3 regions of the Rahnella sp. Larv3_ips genome follow, and region 2 is predicted to be linked to each of the others. Evidence: predicted binding sites of a transcription regulator. Region 2 holds the regulator's gene; each other region holds the start of a gene.
What was found. The regulator sigma-54, encoded in region 2, starts transcription at its own class of promoters, with help from an activator protein. The targets are predictions, from matches to a motif close to GTTGGCACANNTTTCGCTNT.
Positions count from the first base shown of each region.

Region 1: ED901_RS23050 (gamma-glutamyltransferase family protein) is a predicted target of sigma-54. The motif match lies at 1,440-1,459, and genes of this name have one in related genera.
Region 3: glnA (glutamate--ammonia ligase) is a predicted target of sigma-54. The motif match lies at 626-645, and genes of this name have one in related genera.

Region 1 is NZ_MJIB01000021.1:760,051-762,326, forward strand. It holds gene ED901_RS23050 (gamma-glutamyltransferase family protein) at 1-1,368, opposite strand, end outside; gene ED901_RS23055 (MurR/RpiR family transcriptional regulator) at 1,560-2,276, shown strand, end outside.
Region 2 is NZ_MJIB01000003.1:391,881-394,156, forward strand. It holds gene lptB (LPS export ABC transporter ATP-binding protein) at 1-191, shown strand, start outside; gene rpoN (RNA polymerase factor sigma-54) at 294-1,727, shown strand; gene hpf (ribosome hibernation promoting factor) at 1,751-2,038, shown strand; gene ptsN (PTS IIA-like nitrogen regulatory protein PtsN) at 2,148-2,276, shown strand, end outside.
Region 3 is NZ_MJIB01000021.1:296,907-299,182, forward strand. It holds gene typA (ribosome-dependent GTPase TypA) at 1-354, opposite strand, end outside; gene glnA (glutamate--ammonia ligase) at 811-2,220, shown strand.

The sequences.
Region 1 (2,276 bases), on a different contig from region 2:
CAGCCAGCGCGGCCCGCTGATCGCCTGTTGTAAGGATTGCCCCTGCACCACGTGGCGGATAAACACCGCCGCCTGCGTTTGCGGTTGTCCGTCGCCGCCCATCGAGCCATACACCAGCGTGCGGCCATCGTACAAACGTGCGGCGGCGGGGTTCAGCGTGTGGAACGGTTGTTTGCCCGGCGCCAGCGCCAGCAGATGATCGGGGTCGAGGCTGAAAGAGGCGCCGCGGTTTTGCCACAGCACGCCACTTTCCGGCAGCACGACACCGCTGCCAAACTCGTGATAGATGCTCTGGATAAAAGACACCGCCAGCCCGCTGCTGTCCATCACGCCCATCCAGACGGTATCGCCGGGGCCTTTACCTTTGCCCCAGTCGGCGGCGCTGTGGGGTTTGATGCGGGTCGCGAGAGCATCGAGATACTGCGGATCCAGCAGGCTCTGGGCGTCCTGCGTCATCATGCGCGGGTCGGTGATGAAACGATCGCGCAGGCCAAACGCCAGTTTGGTGGCTTCGACGATGCTGTGAATGGTGGCGCTTTCGTCCATGCCTTCCAGCGGCAGACGGTCAGTCAGGCCGAGGATCGCCAGTGAAACCAGCCCCTGCGTCGGCGGCGTCAGGTTGTAGATTTCGCCTTTGCTGTGTTTGAGGCGCAGCGGCACGCGGCGCTGTGGCTTATACGCCGCGAGATCGGCACGGGTGACCGGCATACCCAGTTTTTCCATGTCGGCGGCCATGCTGTCGGCCAGTTCGCCACGGTAAAAACTGCCCAGTCCGTCTTCGCACAGCATCGAGAGCGTCTGCGCCAGCTGCGGCTGGGTAAAGCGGTTGCCAGCGCGGGGCACTTCGCCGTTTGGCAGAAAGACGTCGGTAAATGAGCGGATGTCTTTCAGTTCGTGTTGTTTGGCGCGGGTGGCAGCTTCCTGAGAGGCGGTAACCGGTATGCCGTCGGCCGCATAGCGAATGGCATCGCGCAGCAGGCGCGACAGGGGTTTTTGCTCGCCGCCAAATTCAGCGGAAATGTTCAGCGCTTCCTGCCAGCCGCCGACGGTGCCCGCGACGGTCAGGGCAGATTTCGGGCCGCGATGCGGAATATGCGTTTCACCGGCGTAGAACCCGATCGATGCCAGCGATCCGGCGGCACCGCTGGCGTCGATGGCCACCGGATTGCCCTGCGGTGGCACAATCAGCCAGAAACCGTCACCGCCGAGCCCGTTCATGTGCGGATACACCACGGCAATCGTGGCAGCGGCGGCGACCATGGCTTCAATGGCATTGCCGCCTTCACGTAATACCGCAAGCGCACTCTGGCTTGCCAGGTGATGAGGCGTCACCGCCATACCGAGCGGTGCGCTGTTACTGTTAATCATGCGATGTCCTTTTTGAGACGCTTTTTTATGCTGCCCGTGTTTGCAGGGTTTCGGGCGCGTAGGGATAACGTTAAGCAAGAGGTGTTCCACATCGGCAGATTTCTCACGCTTTCCTGCATAATTTCGCTTGCATTGGCAAGCATAGTGCATGCCATGATAGGTGCTGAAACATTGGTTACAGAGGCGGTGAGATGAAACAAATTGATGAGCGTCTGCGGGATCATTACGCAGAGCTGACGCCGCAGGAACAGCGCGTCGCCGACTTTATATTTGCCAGTATCGATGATCTGATGAGCTACAACAGCGCCGAGCTGGCGCGGCTTAGCGGCGTGTCGAAGGCCACGGTCAGCCGCCTGTTTAAGCGTCTCGGCTATCCGAGTTATCGCGATATGCGCGATGAAATGCGCACCCTGCGCCAGAGCGGGATGCCGCTGACCGACAGCCGTGACGCGGTGCAGGGCAACACCCTGTTATCCCGCCACTATAAGCAGGAAATGGCTAATCTGACCCAGTGGATTAACCAGATCGACGGCGCTCAGTTTGGCGCGCTGATCACCGCCCTGAGTCAGGCGCGGCAGGTGCGTCTGCTGGGCTTTCGCAACAGCTATCCGGTGGCGCTGCACCTGCGCCAGCAGCTGATTCAGGTGCGCGCAGGGGTGATGATGATGCCGCAACCAGGGCAGACGCTGGCGGAAGAACTGGTGGATCTCACCGCGCAGGACGTGGTGATTTTCGTCGCTTTTCGCCGCAGGCCGCGTATGGCGAAAGCGATTCTGACGCAGTTGCAGTCGCTGGGCGTGCCGGTGCTGCTGATTTGCGAGCCGCAGGCGCAGACGCTTATCCCGCTGGCCGCCTGGCATCTGGCCGCACCGCTCGACAGCGTCTCGGCGTTTGACAGCTATTCCTCC
Region 2 (2,276 bases):
TCATTGAGCATCTTCGCGACAGCGGTCTGGGCGTTCTGATCACTGACCACAACGTCCGTGAAACGCTCGACGTGTGTGAACGCGCCTATATCGTCAGTCAGGGCAAGCTTATCGCCCACGGCACCCCAGCCGACATTCTTGCTGATGAACAAGTGAAACGTGTTTATCTTGGTGAAGAATTCCGTCTGTGATCTGCGCCGCCTGAAGCGCGCCTGTTTCGCTTTACACTGAAACAGGCCGTTTCTGACCGAAGTGTTGCCGTTCGAACTCATCTACGGATATAAAGCCAAGATATGAAGCAAGGTTTGCAACTCAGATTCAGCCAACAACTGGCAATGACTCCTCAATTACAGCAGGCAATCCGCCTGTTGCAATTGTCCACGCTTGAGCTCCAACAGGAGATCCAACTCGCGCTGGAGAGCAACCCTCTGCTGGAACAAACCGATCTTCACGATGAGATCGATGCGGTCGAAACCGCTGACAGTGAAGGTCTGGATACCCGCGAGGCTCTCGAGCAAAAAGACATGCCCGAAGAGTTACCGCTGGATGCGACCTGGGATGAAATTTACACCGCCGGAACACCGTCCGGTACCGGTAACGATTACAGCGACGACGAACTGCCCGTTTATCAGGGTGAAACCACCCAGACGCTTCAGGATTACCTGATGTGGCAGGTCGAACTGACGCCGTTTTCCGACACCGATGCGGCTATCGCGACCTCGATTGTCGATGCGGTGGATGACACCGGATATCTGACGATTTCTCTCGACGATATTCTCGAAAGTATCGGCGATGACGACGTCACGATGGACGAAGTGGAAGCCGTGCTCAAACGCGTTCAGCGTTTTGATCCCGTGGGTGTCGCCGCACGCGACCTGCGCGATTGTCTGCTGATTCAGCTTTCCCAGTACGTCCCGGAAACGCCTTTCATTACAGAAGCCAGGCTTATCATCAGCGAACATCTGGATTTGCTGGCGAACCATGATTTCCGCGCACTTATGCGTTCAACCCGTCTAAAAGAAGATACACTGAAAGGAGCGATGCTCCTGATCCAGTCTCTTGATCCGCGACCGGGCCAGTCGATCAACACCGGCGAATCCGAATACGTCATCCCGGATGTGCTGGTACGCAAAGTGTCCGGTGTCTGGACTGTCGAACTGAACTCAGACAGCATTCCGCGACTGAAAATCAACCAGCATTATGCTGCGATGGGCAATTCGACCCGCAGCGACAGCGACGGGCAATTTATCCGCAGCAATTTGCAGGAAGCCAAGTGGTTGATCAAAAGTCTGGAGAGCCGCAACGACACACTGCTGAAAGTCACGCGCTGCATCGTTGAGCAGCAGCAGGCGTTCTTTGAGATGGGTGATGAATACATGAAACCGATGGTGCTGGCCGATATCGCCAGCGCCGTGGAAATGCACGAATCGACGATTTCACGCGTTACAACGCAGAAATTCCTGCACAGCCCGCGTGGCATTTTCGAACTGAAGTATTTCTTCTCCAGCCACGTCAGTACTGACAGCGGCGGCGAGGCATCGTCCACCGCGATCCGGGCGCTGGTGAAGAAATTAATTGCAGCGGAGAATCCTGTAAAACCGCTGAGTGACAGTAAGTTAGCTACCCTGCTTTCCAATCAGGGAATTATGGTGGCGCGTCGTACTGTCGCAAAATACCGAGAGTCTTTGTCCATCCCGCCCTCAAACCAGCGTAAACAGTTAGTTTGACCTCAACAGAGAAGGAAGACATTATGCAGCTCAACATTACCGGACATCACATTGAGATCACCGATCCCCTGAGAGAATTCATCACGATGAAACTGGCGAAGCTCGAACAGTATTTCGACAGGATAAATCAGGTGTATGTGGTGTTAAGCGTTGAAAAAGTGCAGAAAATCGCGGAAGCGACGCTGCATGTGAACGGAGGCGAGTTGCATGCCACCTCGGAGCATCAGGATATGTACGCAGCGATTGACGGCCTGGTTGATAAACTGGCGCGCCAGCTGAACAAACATAAAGACAAACTGAAACAGCACTGACATTCATGTAGCCAACCCTGTGCTACACACCTTCGGGCATCGGCTTGTGACCTTCGGGGAACGAGCCGATATAGCTTTAAGGGTGAATCAGTGCAAAAGTGAAGATGACATGATCAACGATACTGCAATGCAATTAACGTCGGTGCTGAATGCCGAATGCACCAAAAGCGGCGTTCATTGCGCCAGCAAAAAACGCGCGCTGGAAATCATCAGCGAACTGGCTGCCAAACAATTGAAT
Region 3 (2,276 bases), on a different contig from region 2:
AGCGAATGCTTTTTTGGTCACGAAACGGGTTTGCGGCATTGGGCCATCCATTGCATCCACAACCAGCAGCACCGAGTCGACCATTGACATCACACGCTCAACCTCACCGCCGAAATCGGCGTGTCCTGGGGTATCCACGATGTTGATGCGGTAGTCTTTCCAATTAATGGCGGTGTTTTTTGCGAGGATGGTAATCCCACGCTCTTTCTCCAAATCGTTGGAGTCCATTACGCGTTCAGTGGCTTCTACACGCTCTCCGAAAGTACCGGATTGTTGCAGCAGCTTGTCGACCAGGGTGGTTTTACCATGGTCAACGTGGGCAATAATGGCGATGTTACGCAAATTTTCGATCACAGCTTTGCCTCAGGCATTAGAAATAGCGCGCTATTGTACACGTATTAAGCGAGGTTCTAAACAAGATCACAAGGATCTTGTTGAAACAACTTAAGGATGGTTACTTTGTGATCCCTTTCACGGTGCAAAAAGAACACTGAACCAATATGACGCACCTTTTTGGTGCCTTGTATCTCACGATTAGCACCATTATAGTGCATAAACTCCGTTATGGTGCATACTTATTGAGTGCAAGAGCCCTGTAAAATGGCGCTGTTTGGATTTTCTCAAAGTTGGCACACTTTTCGCTAATAGTTTTTAGGGTAAAAAGTTTTTACAGGGTGAAAAGAGTCTGACCAGACAAATGATAGTGCGGTTTAGGCTACACGCCAGTTCAAGTAAAGCTGTTATTTCCAACTAAAGACCAAAAATGGTTATTCGTTCCACGACGATAATGAGAAATTCGGGAGAACTAGTATGTCCGCTGAACACGTTTTGACGATGCTGAATGAGCATGAAGTGAAATTCGTAGATTTACGTTTCACTGATACCAAAGGCAAAGAACAGCACGTCACCATTCCTGCACACCAGGTTAGCGCTGACTTCTTCGAAGAAGGCAAAATGTTTGATGGCTCTTCAATCGGTGGCTGGAAAGGCATTAACGAATCTGACATGGTTCTGATGCCAGATGCCAGCACTGCTGTTCTTGACCCATTCTATGAAGAAACCACGCTGATCATCCGTTGCGACATCCTTGAGCCGACAACGCTGCAAGGTTATGACCGTGACCCACGTTCTACCGCAAAACGTGCAGAAGATTTCCTGCGCTCTTCTGGTATCGCGGACACCGTACTGTTCGGGCCAGAGCCAGAATTCTTCCTGTTTGATGATGTGCGCTTCGGCAGCAGCATCTCCGGTTCCCACGTCGCTATCGATGATATCGAAGGCGCATGGAACTCCAGCACCAAATACGAAGGCGGCAACAAAGGCCACCGTCCTGCAGTGAAAGGCGGTTACTTCCCGGTTCCTCCGGTCGACTCCTCACAGGATCTGCGTTCTACCATGTGTCTGACCATGGAAGAAATGGGTCTGGTTGTTGAAGCTCACCACCACGAAGTGGCAACTGCTGGCCAGAACGAAGTGGCAACCCGCTTCAACACCCTGACCAAAAAAGCGGACGAAATCCAAATCTACAAATACGTGGTGCACAACGTGGCTCACGCATTTGGCAAAACAGCGACCTTCATGCCTAAACCAATGTTTGGCGATAACGGTTCCGGTATGCACTGCCACATGTCTTTGTCCAAGAACGGTAACAACCTGTTCGCTGGCGACAAATACGGCGGCCTGTCTGAAATGGCACTGTTCTACATCGGCGGTATCATCAAGCACGCAAAAGCAATCAACGCCTACGCTAACCCGACAACCAACTCCTACAAGCGTTTGGTCCCGGGCTACGAAGCGCCAGTTATGCTGGCTTACTCTGCGCGTAACCGCTCTGCCTCTATCCGTATTCCACACGTATCAAGCCCTAAAGCGATGCGTATCGAAGCGCGTTTCCCTGATCCAGCGGCTAACCCATACCTGGCGTTTGCAGCACTGATGATGGCTGGCCTGGACGGCATCATTAACAAGATCCACCCTGGCGATGCGATGGACAAAAACCTGTATGACCTGCCACCGGAAGAAGAAGCAGAAATTCCAAAAGTTGCAGGTTCACTTGAAGAAGCGCTGAACGCACTGAATGAAGACCGCGAGTTCCTGACCCGTGGCGGCGTGTTCACTGACGACGCTATCGAAGCGTATATCGATCTGCGTAAAGAAGAAATGGACCGCGTGCGTATGACTCCGCATCCGGTTGAATTCGAACTGTATTACAGCGTTTAAGCCCTTAACTCAGCGTTCGTCTTCAGGACGAACGCTGAGTGTAATACCCGACTGAA